DNA from 4 places in the Shimia sp. R9_3 genome. Region 1 is predicted to be linked to each of the others. Evidence: riboswitches for the same ligand, from Rfam matches in the RefSeq annotation. Region 1 holds a riboswitch; each other region holds the start of a gene.
What was found. A riboswitch is a leader RNA that binds a small molecule or an ion and turns the genes downstream of it on or off. The one in region 1 is predicted to bind cobalamin.
Positions count from the first base shown of each region.

Region 2: another riboswitch for cobalamin. It lies ahead of J7412_RS07120 (DUF1636 domain-containing protein); the one in region 1 lies ahead of J7412_RS16685 (DUF4198 domain-containing protein).
Region 3: another riboswitch for cobalamin. It lies ahead of nrdH (glutaredoxin-like protein NrdH); the one in region 1 lies ahead of J7412_RS16685 (DUF4198 domain-containing protein).
Region 4: another riboswitch for cobalamin. It lies ahead of J7412_RS17130 (aromatic ring-hydroxylating dioxygenase subunit alpha); the one in region 1 lies ahead of J7412_RS16685 (DUF4198 domain-containing protein).

Region 1 is NZ_JAGHRP010000007.1:14,380-18,586, forward strand. Features, by position in the region: gene J7412_RS16675 (cobalt ABC transporter permease) at 1-540, opposite strand, end outside; gene cbiM (cobalt transporter CbiM) at 537-1,148, opposite strand; gene J7412_RS16685 (DUF4198 domain-containing protein) at 1,155-1,940, opposite strand; cobalamin riboswitch at 2,072-2,272, opposite strand; gene J7412_RS16690 (substrate-binding domain-containing protein) at 2,380-3,393, opposite strand; gene J7412_RS16695 (extracellular solute-binding protein) at 3,635-4,207, shown strand, end outside.
Region 2 is NZ_JAGHRP010000002.1:549,815-554,021, reverse strand. Features, by position in the region: gene J7412_RS07140 (cobyric acid synthase) at 1-221, opposite strand, end outside; gene J7412_RS07135 (Lin0512 family protein) at 225-569, opposite strand; gene J7412_RS07130 (Lin0512 family protein) at 566-916, opposite strand; gene cobO (cob(I)yrinic acid a,c-diamide adenosyltransferase) at 916-1,533, opposite strand; cobalamin riboswitch at 1,575-1,792, shown strand; gene J7412_RS07120 (DUF1636 domain-containing protein) at 1,869-2,252, shown strand; gene cobW (cobalamin biosynthesis protein CobW) at 2,249-3,286, shown strand; gene cobN (cobaltochelatase subunit CobN) at 3,293-4,207, shown strand, end outside.
Region 3 is NZ_JAGHRP010000007.1:123,022-127,228, reverse strand. Features, by position in the region: gene J7412_RS22115 (GMC family oxidoreductase) at 1-1,360, shown strand, start outside; gene J7412_RS17165 (hypothetical protein) at 1,357-1,782, shown strand; cobalamin riboswitch at 1,951-2,141, shown strand; gene nrdH (glutaredoxin-like protein NrdH) at 2,224-2,445, shown strand; gene nrdI (class Ib ribonucleoside-diphosphate reductase assembly flavoprotein NrdI) at 2,451-2,879, shown strand; gene nrdE (class 1b ribonucleoside-diphosphate reductase subunit alpha) at 2,861-4,207, shown strand, end outside.
Region 4 is NZ_JAGHRP010000007.1:116,261-120,467, reverse strand. Features, by position in the region: gene J7412_RS17135 (hybrid-cluster NAD(P)-dependent oxidoreductase) at 257-1,336, opposite strand; gene J7412_RS17130 (aromatic ring-hydroxylating dioxygenase subunit alpha) at 1,341-2,567, opposite strand; cobalamin riboswitch at 2,675-2,879, opposite strand; gene J7412_RS17125 (hypothetical protein) at 3,056-3,958, opposite strand; gene J7412_RS17120 (DUF1007 family protein) at 3,949-4,207, opposite strand, start outside.

The sequences.
Region 1 (4,207 bases):
ACCAAACAAGCCAACAATATAGCCAATACCCCCCAGAATGCTCTGAAAGTCATTGTGCTCACGATATGCGGCAATCTCGCGACGCAATGGGCGCATCTCGTCTCTAACAGCTTGGGCAATCGCTGCGCGTTCTTCCTCAGAAAGCGAGGCAACGGTCACACCGCTGACATTTGAGCCTGACTGGTCGGCTGGCGCTGGATCCATTATTTCTGCCGCAACCCCCAAAATCTCCGCGACTTCCTCGGCAGGCATGGTGACCTCAGCAATGTGGCCTGCACCAAGATCGGCAAAAAATGTATGCGCGACCGGGCTGCTTGGTGTGAACACAAAAAAACCATCCGCATCAGTCACCGTGCGCCCCAATTCGGCGCCATCTGGACCAGTGACAACAACTTCTTGATCTTTTGCCATATCCCCGTTTGAGAAGCCCAATTCTCCTTCGATCGCATCACCCGACGGGAACACTCCGGCAATCACCTTATGGGCCAGGGCAGGCAGCGGTGAAAGAACCAGCACACACATTAAGATCAGCTTTTTCACGCAGCTCGCCCTTTCAAAAACAGCTCCGGTTTGACTTTGCGCGCGAGCAAGACCGCAAACCCCGTTAGAACAGCCTCAATGACCATCACGGGAATATGGGCAAAAAACACGAGTTTCGCCGCAGTAATGAACTCTTCGCCTGAAAGGGCCAATGAAACCGCGACAAGTGCGGTTGTGGCCGCAATTGCAAAGGCGCCGCCGATCCCGCCCCAGATCGCCCCTTGAACAGGCGAGCCTCGGCCGATTAGGCGGCCAAACAACATCCAGGCTAATACCGCAGGAAACGCGATATTGACGGCGTTGATCCCGAGCACGGTTAAACCGCCAAAGCCAAAGAATACCGCTTGCAAAAGCAACCCTACAAAGAGGGCGGGAAATGCGGCCCAGCCGAGCAAGAGCCCGGCTAGACCGTTCAAAATCAAATGCACAGATGACGGGCCAATCGGGACATGGATCAGAGATGCCACAAAAAAGCTTGCCGACAACACGCCAGCAGCCGGGATGCGGTCAAGGTCCAGTGATCTTAGTCCCATCGCAATGCCGCCGACCGCTGCGAGTGCGCCGCCGATGACAACCGGATTGGACAAGGCTCCGTCAACAATGTGCATGAAGCGTTACTCCAGATCCCAAGCGCGGACCCAGATAACCGCATCCTGGCTCAGCTCTTTGCCCTCATGCTCGGTTTCCGGCCCAGAACCCAGAGCGGCAAAACCCCAGTAACCTGCTTTTGGAACACCGAAAGAGAAGTAGCCATTGTCGTCGGAGATCGCCACGATTGCGCCGCCTGGCAGAGGCGACACGATCGCTGCTTTGGCTCCAGTGCCTTCCAGATCTGGCTCTGCTGCCATATATTCGATCTCGATTTCAGCACCCGCCACTGGCTGACCTTCGCTCAGAACACGGCCGGTGAAGGTAGACCCCGCAATAATGTTGTATGGCTTGTTCAGCGGCAGGATCTCGGTTGCGAGCCCATGGGGCTGATCCCAGTCGGTCGGCAGCTCGTTGCGGTTCAGGTAAGTTTTGGTGATCTGCTGAATGTAGATGTCCTCGGACTCTTCATAGTAAGGCGCGGGCACAGTCACGACGACATAGTCCCCCGAGCGCTTTACCGGAACCGTTCCCAAGAAGGCTTTTGCACTGTTGTCAGGACCGTCAAAGGTGGTCTCTTCAAGCGTACCCAAGAGGTCCGTTTTCTCACTGTTGTGGATAACGAAAAACTCTTCAGGCTTTTCCAAGGTCATCACATGACCCGCTTCATGCGGATGCCAGAAAATAAGCTTGACTGGAACGTCACCGGGGCGCTCAATCATCGTGTCTTCGGTGTATTCCAGAAGAAAATGCGCTTGCGCCATCGCGGGGATGGAAAGAGCAGCGGTGGCCGCCAAAAGCAGCTTTTTCATTTGTTTGGTCCTTATCACGTTGCGCCTTCCCCGGCGCATTTATTTTTGTGTGACTTCGGAGAGCGCGGAGCCACTCGGTTTCCAAACCAAGCGGACCCGGCGCACACCCCGTCGCCGATAATGAACGCCCCTTTCAAGGGCGCATGTCCGGCAGGTCTCCTGACTTGCGGGTCAAAACACGATGCTGGCCTTCCCGGGAAACCCCAGTGGCGTTTTCAGCCGTGCTCGCCGCTTACAGTTGCGGGGGCAGTTGCAGATTTGGCACCGATATCGCCGCACTACATTCCCTATTGCTTCCGGGTTAACCCGGAACCGAACATGGCGCGTTCTTGCCAGATGCGGCGAGAGCGGGTCAATAACGGATTGCGACCTCAGCGGACACAATTGCGGAATCAAAGTAGATAAATATGAAACGGAATGGCGCGAGATTGCCCAAAAATTAATGCGTGCCGCGGTCAACGACGCTGGGATCGACGTAGGCAGTCTCATCGTCTTTCGTGGGATCGGCGAGTCGGCGCTCCAAGAGCGCAATGATCTCGCGCACGGAGGCGTCAATGGGGTTGCGCACCGTGGTGAGGTCAAACATCGGCCACTTGGCCATGTCGATATCATCAAAGCCGACAATCGCAATCTCACCCGGAACCGAGCGCCCCAGTTCGCGTGCTGCCGTCAGAGCGCCAATTGCCGAAGCGTCATTGGAGCAAACCAAGGCGTCAATGAAATTGGAAGCCAGCATCTCAAGTGCGATCTGGTGACCAGAATCCACGGTGTAGTCACTGAAAGCTTCACATTGAAGAGACAGCCCTGCTTCACCGAGGGCATCAAGCACGCCTTCTCGGCGGCCTTCAGCTGAATGAAAATCCTTTGGGCCTGCAATAAGTCCAAACCGTTTTCTCCCGCTGGCTATAAGGCGCTCTGTTATCAGCCTGCTCCCAAGCGCATTGCGGCAGCAGACGTTATCAACTCCGGATGCATCTACTGGCCGACCCGAGGAGATCATGGGGATGCCAAAGCGCGCGCAATGGGTGACGATGTCGGCAGACATGCTTCCCCCGCGCAGAATGAGAGCGTCCAGCGGGTAGCGCATGATTTCGTCAATGGCGGTGGCTGCACGTTTGCCGCCGCCATCAATCAAAACCGGCCATTTGTCGATTCCATTGAGCTCGCGCACCAGCTGGCTGACAAACATAGAGTCATAGGCGCTGCGCATATTTCCAACAAAGATGGCGACAAGATGGGACCTGCCTCCCTGAAGACCTGCAGCCAAGGCATTGGGTTGATACCCCATTTTCGCGGCCATCTGCAAAATCGCCCGACGCTTCGCGTTGTCCAGATATGCGCCTTCGGTAAATGCCCGGGACACCGCGGAACGAGACACTCCAACTGCATCTGCCACCGCTTGGGCGGTCACCCGGCGTGATTTGGGCCGCTCTTTGTCAACGCCATGATTCATCTCCGCTTGGTGCCTCCCGGATGAAACTTAACAAAAACGCAAAATTCGCTTCACAGAACTGTCGCATATCTCCGCTACCTGAACACGTGTGCAGATATTGCACAACCCTCGCGCTGAGCAATCTGCAGGCGCACCGAATTTACACAGATCACCTTTGTCGGAGGGCAATGGGGGTCGGAAAACGCTGGTGAATCCAAACTGGGTTTGCCGACTCAACTGGAGACCGATTGTGAAACATTTCATGACAAGCACGGCTGCGGCCGCATTCGCAATGGTGGCAAACTCTGCCTTTGCTGAAACTGAAATCACCTGGTGGCATGCCATGGGCGGCGCATTGGGCGAAACTGTGAATGCCATCGCAGAAGACTTCAACGCGTCTCAAGACGAATACAAAATCACCCCTGTTTTCAAAGGCACCTACGAAGAAGCCCTTACCGCAGGCATCGCTGCCTTCCGCGCTGGCGAACAGCCAAACATCCTTCAGGTGTTTGATGCTGGCGCCGCAACCGTCATCGGCGCCAAAGGCGCAACTGTTCCGGTGCAGGATCTGTTGACAGACAATGGCGTTGCCTTTGACATCAACGACTACATCTCTGGCGTGCGCTACTTCTATGCAGACGCGGACGACAAGATGATCGGCATGCCGTTCAACTCCTCCTCGCCAATCATGTACTATAACGTGCAGGCGTTTGAGAAAGCCGGCGTTGAGCCGCCAAAAACCTGGGAAGAGTTCCAGACTGTCACCGCTCCTGCGCTGAAAGAAGCCGGCTACACCGCGCTGACCCAATCCCACCTGCCATGGATCTTCACCGAG
Region 2 (4,207 bases), on a different contig from region 1:
ATATCCACAGTCAGCGCCTTGCCGCAGGCCAGCGCCTGCAACGCCTGCGCCCGTCCGATCTCGCCCCCGTCAACGGTCACAGCCGCATTGTTAGACATATTCTGCGGCTTGAACGGTGCCACAGACAGACCCCGCCGCGCCGCCGCCCGGCACAGCCCCGCCACCAGCATCGACTTGCCCACATTGGAGCCCGTGCCCTGAATCATAATTGCCTTGCCCATGGCTCAGCCCTGTTTTGGGAGGAAGGCCTCCACCGCCGCAGAAGCGATGACAAGCACGTTTCCGTCATCGGGATTTGTCACATTCATCCCCCCAAACACCGCTTTCACCTCCGCGCGCCCGCGGGGCAAATTCTTAACCAATGCGTCACAATCCACCTCTTCCGGCGCCTGCACCCCCACCGTCACCTGCACCCGCATCTCTTTGGGATCCTTACCTAAAGCGGCAAACATCGGGATGGCAGAATGGCGAATTGCATCCTCGATCGCACGGGCCGCAGCCTTGGTGTAATCCTGCCCGTATTGGTCGTTGCCCATGCCCATTTCGATGATGAAACGCTGCTCGCTCATGCCGCGACCTCCACATCCAAAGCCACCGAAATCGCCACATTGGCCATCACCGTCGGGTTGCCGCCGTCCGTGCGCGGCACGTCCAGCCCGCCTTTGACCGGCACAACCGTCACCTGCCCATAAGGGAAGATCGCCGCAATCACCGCAGTGTCAATCTGCTCCGGTTGCTGCACCGCCACCTCAACGGTGATGATCATCTCTGATTTGTCTTTGCTAAAAAGCTCCGCCAGATTGATCGAATTGTGCCACAGCGCGTCCTTCACAGCGCGGCTCGCCGCCTCGGTGTAATCCTGGCGTCTGAGCGAAGAGCCCATGCCAAATTCGGTGAGCAGACGTTTGATCGCCATCAGAATTCCACCCCCGCCTGCGCCTTGATGCCATCGCGGAACGGATGTTTCAGCAGGGTCATCTCTGTCACCAGATCAGCAGCCTCAATCAGCTCCGGCTTAGCATTGCGGCCGGTCAAAAGAACGTGAGTCATCGCAGGCTTTTCGCTCAGCAGAAAATCGACCACGTCGTCGATGTTGAGATAGTCATTGCGCAGCGCGATGTTGATTTCATCGAGCATCACAAAGCGGTTCTCCGGGTTGCGGATCAGCTCCTTGGCCAGTTCCCAGCCTGCTTCTGCTTTGGCAATGTCGCGCTCCCGGTCCTGCGTCTCCCAGGTAAACCCTTCCCCTGACACATGAAATTGCACTTCTTCTGGGAAATGCTCTTCCAGAAAGGCCCGCTCCCCCGTGGCCATCGCGCCTTTGATGAACTGCACCACAGCCACCGGCATGCCATGTGCAATGCAGCGCATAATCATGCCAAATCCGGAGGAGCTTTTGCCTTTGCCCGGCCCGGTGTGCACGATGATCAGACCTTTTTCTTCGGTCTTTGTGGCCATCATCCTGTCTCGCGCCGCTTTGATTTTGGCCATCTTGGCCTTGTGGCGTTCGTTCTGATCCGTGTTTTCAGACATTCCTGCCCCTCCGTTCGCGCTTGACTTAGCCGCAATCATTGCCCATTCGGGTTGTCGCTGGTTTCTGCTCGATTTGAGCAGGTGAAAAGGGAATGTGAAACGGGTCCAACGTCAAGGCCCAAAGCGCAGCCGCCCCCGCGACCGTGACCGGAGAGGTCCGCCACAGCCACTGGAGAAATCCGGGAAGGCAGGAGGACCACCAGAGCCCAAGCTCTGAGATCCGCAAGCCGGGAGACCTGCCAGCGCAAATGACATAAACCGGACGGGGTGTTTCGGTGTCGGGCTCTCCACAGATGTCCCGTGTTTGCCCCGTCCCTGAAAAGGGACCAGATCTGATGGCTGATGCAAATGCTCCAGTCGAATTGCTTGTCTGCACCACCTGCCGTGCCGGCCAGCCAACCGACGTCGAAGGGCCGCGCCCCGGTACGCAATTGTTTGATGCGCTCACCGCCTCAGACCTGCCGGAAAACGTGACGGTGAAAGGTGTTGAGTGCTTTTCCAACTGCGATTTTGGCTGCTCGATCACCGTGCGTGGCGGCGATGAGCGCTGGACCTATGTCTATGGCAATTTCACCGGTGCAGAAGACGCGGAACTGGTCGCGGACGGCGTGAGCAAATATGCCGCCACCGCTGACGGGCTGGTCCCGTGGCGCGAACGCTCCACCCATTTCCGCAAAAACTGCATCGCCCGCATTCCCCCACTGGAGATCCCCGAATGAGCACTCTTGAAAAACTCCCTGTCACCGTCATCACCGGTTTTCTGGGATCCGGCAAAACGACACTCGTGCGCAATCTGATGACCAAACCACAGGGCAAACGCCTTGCGGTGATCGTCAATGAATTTGGCGATGTGGGTGTGGACGGCGAGATCCTGAAATCCTGCGCCATCCCGGATTGCCCGGCGGAAAACATCATGGAGCTGGCCAACGGCTGCATCTGCTGCACCGTGGCGGATGATTTTATCCCCACCATCGAAGCCCTTATGCAGCTTGAGCCGCGCCCCGAGCACATTCTGATTGAAACCTCCGGCCTGGCCCTGCCAAAGCCGCTGCTGAAAGCCTTTGACTGGCCCGATATCCGTTCCAAAATCACCGTGGACGGCGTGATCGCGCTGGCCGATGCCGAAGCGGTTGCCGATGGCCGTTTTGCCCCTGATGTGGCCGCAGTGGATGCCCAGCGCGAAGCAGATGAAGGCTTGGATCACGAAACCCCGCTTTCCGAGGTTTTCGAAGATCAGATCAGCTGCGCGGACATTGTTCTTCTGACCAAACCGGATCTTGCAGGCCCCGATGGTGTGGCCAAAGCCAAGGAAATCGTGCTGGCCGAAGCGCCCCGCCCTCTGCCAGTGGTCGAAGTGGCCGAAGGCGAAGTGGACCCGCGCGTGATCCTCGGTCTGGAAGCCGCCGCAGAGGATGATCTGGAGGCTCGCCCCTCCCATCACGATGGGCACCACGACCACGAACATGACGATTTTGAAAGCGTTGTGATCGACGTTCCAGAGCAGAGCGATCCCGCAGCTTTTGCCGCCAAGATCGAGAAAATGGCCAAAGATCTCAACATCCTGCGCGTCAAAGGCTACGCCGCCGTCGAAGGCAAACCCATGCGTCTTCTGGTGCAGGCTGTGGGCGCGCGCGTGCGTCATCAGTTTGACCGCCCATGGAAGCCCGAGGAGGGCCGTCATGGCCGCATGGTCGTGATTGCGGAACATGATGACGTAAATGTGGATGCGATCCGCGCCGCTCTGGTAGACTAAACGCCCATGCATGTAGTCTTTCGCGAAAGCCACGGTCTTGATGAGGCCGAAACCCCAATGGATCTGGGTCAGTCACCGGCTGACCTTGTGGTGCTGTCGTTTTCCGACAGCGATCTGGGGGCTTTCGCGGCAGGCTGGCATCGCAGCAACGGCGATCTGCCCACGCTGCGTCTTGCCAATCTGACAGCGTTGAAACACCCGCTGTCGGTCGACACCTACATTGAGCAAACGCTGTCTGGTGCCAAAGCCATCCTGATCCGTCTGATTGGCGGCATCTCCTACTGGCAATACGGTATCCAGCAGGTACAGGCATTGGCGGCGGAAAAAGGCATCGCCCTTGCGGCGCTGCCCGCAGACGGGCGGCCGGATACACGGCTGGATGAAGTCTCCACCCTGCCAGTGTCCACCCTGCACCGCCTGACCCATCTCTGTGACACCGGCGGAGCGGTTGCTGCCCAGGCCGCACTGGCGCAGCTGGCATTGGCCGCAGGGCTCTATGCAAAGCCGGTCATGGGCTCCAAAGCGCTGCCCGATCACGGCGGCTGGACACCTGAGACGGGCCTGTCTGACCCGCTCACCGGGCGCGACGCTGCAAAGCCGCTGATTGCCCTGACCTTCTATCGCGCCTACGTCAGCGCCGCTGACACCGCGCCGATTGAGGCGCTGTTTGAAGAGTTCCGCGGACGTGGTTTTGATGTGGTGGGCCTGTTTGCCCCCTCTCTCAAAGTGCCCGCCTCCGCCGCTTGGCTGGCGGACACCCTCCGCGATCTGAAACCCGCCGCGATTGTGAACGCCACCTCTTTCTCCGGCAAAGGCGCAGATGGCACCTCGCCTCTGGACGCGACCGAAGCACCGGTCTTTCAGGTGGCGCTCGCCACCTCCCGCAAAAAAGCCTGGGCCGAAGCAGAGCGCGGCCTTGCA
Region 3 (4,207 bases), 110 kb from region 1:
GGTTGGGACGAGCTTTGCCTCCTGTTTTTTCGCCTATAAGCTGAAAGGGCGCGGCCTGAGGGTTCTGTTTCTGGAGCGCGGTCCGTTTATTGATCACGATACCCAGCTGGAAACCCGCGTTCCGCATCCAACAGGCGGTGTGGCGCAGGAAAACAGCTCTGGACAGCGCAAGGACTGGACCGTACGGCATCAGTTTGGCGGCTGCTCAAACTGTTGGTGGGGGAACACGCCGCGTCTGCAGCCGAGCGATTTTGAGTTGTTTTCAAGATATGGCGTGGCGCAGGACTGGCCGGTGTCTTACGGCGACATCGAGCCTTACATGGTGGAAGCGGAGTATCTGATGGATATCGCCGGTTCCGATGAGGCTGGATATGCGCCCCGGAGTGCCCCGTTTCCGTTTCCGCCGCATGCGCCAACGCGGGCGGAGCGCAAGCTGTTTGCCCAAGAGCCCAGCTGGCAGCCGATGCCCTGCGCGCGCTCCAATGGGGGGCGACGCACCACCTGTTGTGTGTCTGGCGCCTGCAACCTGTGTCCGGTGGATGCAAAATTTACGATCCTCAATTCGCTGGAACTGTTTGAGGATGAAGGGTTTCATTACCTGCTGGATGCGGAGTGCCGCACCGTGGAGACCGCTACGGGGCTCGCCACCGGTGTTGTGGCCCAGACGACCGAGTTGGGGCCGATCACCTTGCGGGCGGATTTTGTCGGGCTTGGGGCCAACCCGATCTTCAACTCGGCAATACTGCTGAGATCAGGTATTGGCTCTGATCTGGTGGGGCGTGGGCTGCATGAGCAGGTGGGGCAATTTGTTTGGGTGAACATCCCGTTTGACAACTATTATGGCGGCACCTCGCTGACCGGGATGGGTTACGGATTTTATGATGGGGAGTTTCGTCGTGAGGCGGCGTCTGTTCTCATTGAAAGCTGGAATGCGCCTCCGTCTTTGCGCCTTGAGAAGGGAAAATGGCTGCAGCGTCTGAAGTTGAAGCTGGTGGCCGAAGATTTGCCGCAGGAGCAGAACCGGGTTGTGTTAAAAGACGACGCGCCGACGATTTTGTGGTCCGGGCACAGCGCCTATGCCTATGCCGGCCTGGCGCGGGCGCGTGAGCGTGTGTCCTCACTGATTCCGTTCGAGCATGAGATTGTCGGCATCGGGGGCATTGAGCCGACGGAAGCGCATATTATCGGAGGCACGCCGATGGGTACGGACAGCAAAACCGGTGTGGTGGACAAAAACCTGCGGGTCTTTGGTGTCTCCAATTTGGCCTGTCTTGGGGCCGGGACCTTCACGACCGGGGCGGCTGCGAACCCGACGCTCACCCTATCGGCGCTGTCGCTTTATGCGGGAGAGCAGCTATGAGTTTGAGGCGGCGTGCGTTTTTGGTGGGGGCAGCCGGTCTGGCGGGGGCGGTTCTGGTGCCTTTGACGCTGGGCGGCACCACGTCATTTCTGCGACGCACGCTGAAGGATCACTTCGGCCCCGAGGTGCTGAAGCTGGCGGGCATCGATGAATTTGTTGACGAGTTCGCCGCTTTGGCCGGGGAGGATGATCCGGCAAAGAAGATCGTGGCGGAGATGTACTTTGGCTGGCATGGGGATCGCGTGAAAATGATCGGCCCGGCCAAGGCGATACAGGAGCGGTTTCTTTTCACAATCCTGCACCGGAGCAATATCATCGCGGTTCAGCAAGGCCGCGCGACAGAGTTTGAATACGGGTCTGTTGATCCTTGGTCGCCGGTGTGCGGGCTCTACCTTTCCGCCTTCGCTGATGAAACGCTTTAGGTGAAGCGCCGGTGTGCGGCTGGCCATTTTTCTGAAGGTGATAAGATCTTGCGCCGAGATGGCGGTGATGTGGATATCTTGGGCAGATATCCACAGAAACTTTGCATCCATCAACAATAAATCGAAGTCACAATGCCGCTATATATTGACACTATGTGGTGATCACACCCTATATAGGGGTGCTTCGGTTCTTTCGATTCCTGTCGAAGGCTAAGAGGGAAGCCGGTGAAATTCCGGCGCTGCCCCCGCAACTGTAAGCGGATAGCAAGGCTGAATATGCCACTGGGGGGCATCCTCGGGAAGGCCAGCCAAGCGTTGATCCGCTAGTCAGGAGACCTGCCGAAAGTGCAAAATGATGACCACGAACGGAGGGTTCGGGGGCGCGCAAGAAGTGGTGCTGCCACTCTGCGTCCTCGGCTTTGACAAAAAGAAAGAGGACAGATGAGCATCATCGTTTATTCCAAACCCGCTTGTGTACAATGCACCGCCACCACACGTGCGCTGGACGCCAAAGGCATCAGCTATGATGTGGTTGATCTGACGCAGGACGACAGCGCGCTGAGCCATGTGACCGAGCTGGGCTATCGTCAGGCGCCGGTGGTTGTGGCGGGGGCGGATCACTGGTCGGGCTTCCGCCCTGACATGATCGCACAGCTGGCCTAAGGGAGGTGAGCCGCCAATTTCCGGCGCTTGTCTACTATTCCTCAAAATCGGGCAACACCCACCGGTTTGTGACGCGGCTTGGTATTGAAGCCGCGCGCATCTCGGAAGATCCCGACGCGCCGCTCCCTGACCCCAAAGAAGCCTTTGTTCTGATCTGTCCGACCTATGCAGATGGGCAGGGGCGGGGGGCAGTGCCCAAACAGGTGATCCGTTTTCTAAACGACGCCACCAAACGCGCCCACCTTGTTGGGGTGATCGCCACCGGCAATCGCAACTTTGGCGCCACCTATGGGTTGGCCGGGCGCGTCATCGCCGAAAAATGCAATGTCCCGCTGCTCTACACGTTCGAGCTGGCAGGCACCGAAACTGATATTTCCCGCGTCCGTGCGGGGCTGGAAAAGATTGGGAGACCGCTATGCTCGACAGCACAGTGAACGAGCAGGACTATCACGCACTCAACGCGATGCTGAATCTGTATGACGCGGATGGCAACATCCGCTTTGACGCGGATCGCATGGCGGCGCGTCAGTATTTCCTGCAGCATGTGAACCAGAACACCGTTTTCTTCCACTCGTTGGATGAAAAGCTCGGCTATCTGGTGAGCGAAGGCTACTATGAAGAAGCGGTTCTGGATCAATATTCCAAGAACTTCATGCGCGCGATCTGGGAAGCGGCCTATGCCAAGAAATTCCGGTTCCCGACCTTCCTTGGCGCCTTCAAATATTACACCTCCTACACGCTGAAAACCCGTGACGGGCAGCGCTTCCTGGAGCGCTATGAGGACCGTGTGGTCATGACCTCTCTGGCGCTGGCGCGTGGGGATGAGGATCAGGCCATGGCCTTTATGGAAGAGATTCTGGAGGGCCGTTTCCAGCCGGCCACACCGACCTTCCTGAACGCCGGTAAAGCCTCCCGTGGCGAGCTGATCTCCTGCTTCCTGCTGCGTCTGGAAGACAATATGGAAAGCATTGGCCGCGGCATCAACTCTGCACTGCAGCTCTCCAAGCGGGGTGGCGGTGTGGCGCTTTTGCTGACCAACATCCGCGAGCACGGCGCGCCGATCAAAGGCATTGAGAACCAGTCTTCCGGTGTGATCCCGGTGATGAAGCTGCTCGAAGACAGCTTTTCCTATGCCAACCAGCTGGGCGCACGTCAGGGCGCAGGCGCGGTCTATCTGAACGCGCACCATCCTGACATCATGCGTTTCCTCGACACAAAGCGCGAAAACGCAGACGAAAAAATCCGCATCAAGACGTTGTCTCTTGGCGTGGTGATCCCCGACATCACCTTTGAGCTCGCTAAGAAAAACGCCGATATGTATCTGTTCTCTCCGCATGACGTGGAGAAGGTCTATGGCGTGCCTTTCTCTGAGATCTCGGTGACCGAGAAATATGAGGAGATGGTGGACGACAAGCGCATTCGCAAATCCAAGGTGAACGCGCGCGAATTCTTCCAGACCATTGCCGAAATCCAGTTTGAGAGCGGCTACCCTTATGTGATGTTTGAAGACACGGTGAACCGGATGAACCCGATTGAGGGCCGGATCAACATGTCCAACCTCTGTTCGGAAATTCTTCAGGTGAATGAGGCGTCTGAGTTCAACGAAGACCTCGGCTATGCCAAGATGGGCAGCGATATTTCCTGCAACCTCGGCTCGCTCAACATCGCCAAAACCATGGACGGCAAAGATCTGGGCCGTACCGTGGGGGCCGCGATCCGTGCGCTGACGGCTGTATCTGAAATGTCCGCGATCGACTCCGTG
Region 4 (4,207 bases), 100 kb from region 1:
AGCGTTTGGATGCAATCAAAGCAAGCATTTTCATTGCATCAGCAACCCCTAGTAGATAAGGGTCACGCCGCTACAAAACATTGGGCTTTCTAAAAATGCTGACTTTCGCTTTGCAAAGCGAAAGTGGGGATTGCTGCAAATTCTTCTCTGTAGTCAATCGAAACACTTCCAGAACACCATCGCCTCAAAAGCCATAGAACACAAAAAAAGCCCGGCATGTCTGCCGGGCCTTTCTGTGAGCCCGAGAGCGGGGGGCTCAGACCTCTACTGCCACTTTGCCAATCGGGTTGGAGCAGCAGGCGAGGATGTAGCCGGCTTCGATGTCGTCGTCCGAAATGCCGCCGTTGTGAACCATATGCACCTCGCCTTCGGTCTTTTTGACCTTGCAGGTGCCGCAGACGCCGAAGGTACAGCCTGAGGGGATGTTGAGCCCGACCGAGCGCGCGGCGGCGAGCACGGTTTCGGTCTCGGCGACTTTGGCGGTGACATCAGACGTGGCGAAGTGGATTTCCGCCTTGCGGTCCTCGTCAGGCACCACATCATCCAGCGCGGGCTGTTCGGCCTCGGTTTCCACCGGCGCGCCAAAGCTCTCCTGATGGTAGTTGTCCATGTCAAAGCCCAGACCGGCCAGCGCTTCGCGCACCGCGGTCATGAAGGGCTCTGGCCCGCAGCAATAGACCTCGCGGTCAAGATAATCCGGCGCCATCAGGCCCAGCATCAGCTGGTTGAACTGCCCCTGATAGCCCGTCCAGGGGCGGTAGGGATCGGGCTCTTCGACCACAAATTTGAGATCCAGTCCGGGGGTGCGGCTGGCCATCTGTTCAAGCCTTTGGCGGAAGATGATTTCCGAGGGGCGCTTGGCGCAGTTGATGAAGACGGCGTCCAGTTCCTGGCCTTCGTCCCACATGCAGGTGGTCATCGACATCATGGGGGTGACGCCGGAACCTGCCGAGATGAAGAGGAATTTCTTCGCTGTGCTGCCCGCGTTGGTGAAGAGGCCTGCCGGTCCCAAGGCTCTCAGGCGCATGCCGGGGCGCAGGTTGTCGAGCATCCAGCGGGTGCCGATGCTGTCAGGCTGTGCCTTTGCAGTGATGGTGATCGAGCGCGGGCGTGAGGGCGAGGAGGATATCGTGTAGGTGCGGTGCACCACGCCTCCCGGCTGACCCGGTGCGGGGATTTCCAGGGTCAGGAACTGCCCCGGATCATAGGCGAAGAGGGCGCCGGATGGGGCGCGGAAGGTGAAGCTCGCCGTGTTGGGCATTTCCGGCACGATGGAGACGCATTCCAGCATCTCGTTGTCCTGCCAAACGGTTGCGGTGGTCTGAAGATCTTTCATCACATCACTCCGCAGCAAGGGTGTTTGGGGTCAGGTGGCTGGCCAGTTTGGCGCAATACCATTCAACAAACTGCAGCACGCCGGATTCCTGTGTCGGGGAATAGGGGCCGGGCACATAGGCGGGGCTGTTGATGCCCTGCTGGTTGTCCTCGACCACGCGGCGGTCTTCATCGTTGGTGGCCATCCAGACTTCAGTCAGGCGCTTGAGATCATAATCCCGGCCTTCCACGGCGTCTTTGTGCACCAGCCATTTGGTGGTGACTTCGGTCTCGGTCGGGCTGATCGGGGTGACGCGGAAGACGATGGAATGGTCTGCGAGGAAGTGGTTCCAGGTTGTCGGGTAGTGGAACTGCAGCAATGCGCCAGCATCAGCGAATGGCACGCGTCCGAGCCACGGACGTACGGCGGTTTTGCCATCCATCGTGTAGCTTTCCGCGCCTTCTTTTAGCGGCATGCGCGCCACGCGGTATTGGCCTTCTTCGCTGAGGTGGAAGTTGGAGGGCAGACCGGCGGCTTCGCAGCGGTCAAAATGGGCCTGCAGGTGGTCAGGTGTTTCGCCACCTTCGCCAATGCCGGTCACGCTGGGGTCATCGGGGTAGGTGCGGCACAAGGCCGGGTGGTTGCCGCCACAGTGGTAACATTCACGATTGTTTTCCCAGACCAGCTTCCAGTTGCCGTTTTCGACAATGGAGCTTTCGAATGCCACTTTGGCATTGCCCAGATCATGAGCCTCCAAATAGGGGTGCACGGTTTCTGCGAAGGGTGCGAAATCAGGGGCTTCGTCTGCCAGACAGATGTAGACGAGACCGGCGAGCTCCTGACAATGCACGGTTTTCAGGCCATGTTGCTTGGGGTCAAAATCCGGCCCCATGTCGCGCGCCCAGAGCAGCGAGCCGTCCAGCTCATAGGTCCACTGGTGATAAGGGCAGACCAGCTTGGGGGCATGGCCCTTGGCAGCTTTGCAGATCACCGAGCCGCGATGGCGGCAGGTGTTGTGAAAGGCGCGGATCTGATTGTCGGCACCGCGCACAATGATGACGCGGTAAGCGCCAACATTGTAGGTGACGTAGCTGCCTGCTTTCTCCAATTCGCAAGACGGAATGGCAAACAGCCACTCGCGATAGTGGATGGCTTCAAGGTCGGTCTGAAAGATCTCGGGATCTGTATAGAAGGCTTGCTCTAGAGCATGACCCGGGTTTCGACGCGCCAATAGGGTGTGAATGTTATTCAAATCTGGCTCTCCTGCCGCACCCCGCGGCCTTGCTTGGGGCAGATGGCACAGAGGCTTGCGCAGGCGGGATGAGGATCGCGCCCAGACAGAAGCCTCCACCGCCACCCGCGGTTTGACGTTTGCAAGGCTGGTTTCCGGACTTCGAAGCGGCTTTCACCTGGTTTTGGCACCTTCCCGGGATCCTCCTCCCAGTGGTCGTTTGCCGAACCTCACCTTCGTTACCGTTGCGGGGGCAGTGCCGGTATTTCACCGGCTTCCCAATTCTCCATTGCCGGACAAACCGGCAACAGCACCTCACGCCCGCAAGATATTTTGAAGTCGGATTGCCTCTAAAATTTTTGCGACCTTTCCGGTTGCAAAACAGACATTGGCCCGATCGGGGGTAAATTTTCGAAAGAAGCCGTGGGATTTTCTGAAAAAATGATGCGCAGGATGGGCGGGTTTCGGCCAAAAAATGCGCATCTAGGCCTTTGCGGGGCGTAGGGGCTTTAGAATGTGAAGCCGAGCAGGCCGAGGCTGAAGATCAGGATCATCAGGCCGGTCAACATCTGCAGCGCAGGCAGCATGGTGGCCACGCCGTGCAGGGAGCCCGATGACATCACAGCCAAGCGGCGGGCAGCAGTGCTTGAGACCGCCACAAGACTTGTCAGGGCGGCGGTGCCCAGCCCCATAACCACAACGGCCAGAGCGCCGGCGGTTTTGATGTCCATTTGCCACGCGATGACCAGCAGGAAAACGGCGCCGGTGCAGGGCCGGATTGCAATGCTGAGGATCAGCGCGATGGCCTCTCTGACAGATGTAAGGCGGGCGGCTTCCTCAGCCGTGGGGCCATGGGCGTGACCGCAGCCGCAGTCATCACGAGCGTGGTCATGGGAGTGATCATGGTGGTGGCTGTGCTTGGCCGTGCTTTTGGGAAGCGCGCGCGCACCTCGCCAGATGATCGCGAGTCCCACACAGGAAATGGCGAGATAGCTGGCGGGGGCCAGAATGTCCTCGGTCCACCCTGTCATCTGTTGCGCGCTGGCCTGCACAATGGAGAAACCGCCATAGACCAAGATGATCGCCCAAAGTGCCTGTGCGAGGCTCGAGGCCACGGCGAGTGACAGCAGGCGCATGGCGGAGACTTCTGTACCGAGCCCCACACCGCCAACGAGATATTTGCCGTGCCCCGGCCCCAGCGCATGCACAAAGCCGTAGGCGGCGGTTGCGCTGAGAAGCGCAAAATAAGCGCCCGGCTCGCCCATTTTCAAAGCGCGGACTGTTCCGGCCATCTGGTTTTGAAATCCACGCTGCGCCTCAACCGCCCAAGCGGAGACCGAGGAGAAATCCACCATCCAGAAGACCGCAAGCGCCAGAGCTGCGATCACACAGAAAGACAGTATCACGCGCATATGAGGATGATCCTATCGGCAAATTCTTTGCCTACATTGGGGATGCTCGGGGTCTCTTCCCGGCTGAGCAGCGCCAATGAGGCTTGCAGGCTGTTGTTCTTGAGCGCTGGGTTGAAGGGGATCACCTCAGCGCGGCACCCTTCTGCTGGGCCCAAGAGTTCGGGCGTGTCGGTGATGGAGAATGCAAAGAAATAGGTGGACTCATAAAAGGCGACCTCTGCTGGGGACGCGCCCAGCGGGAGCGCCGTT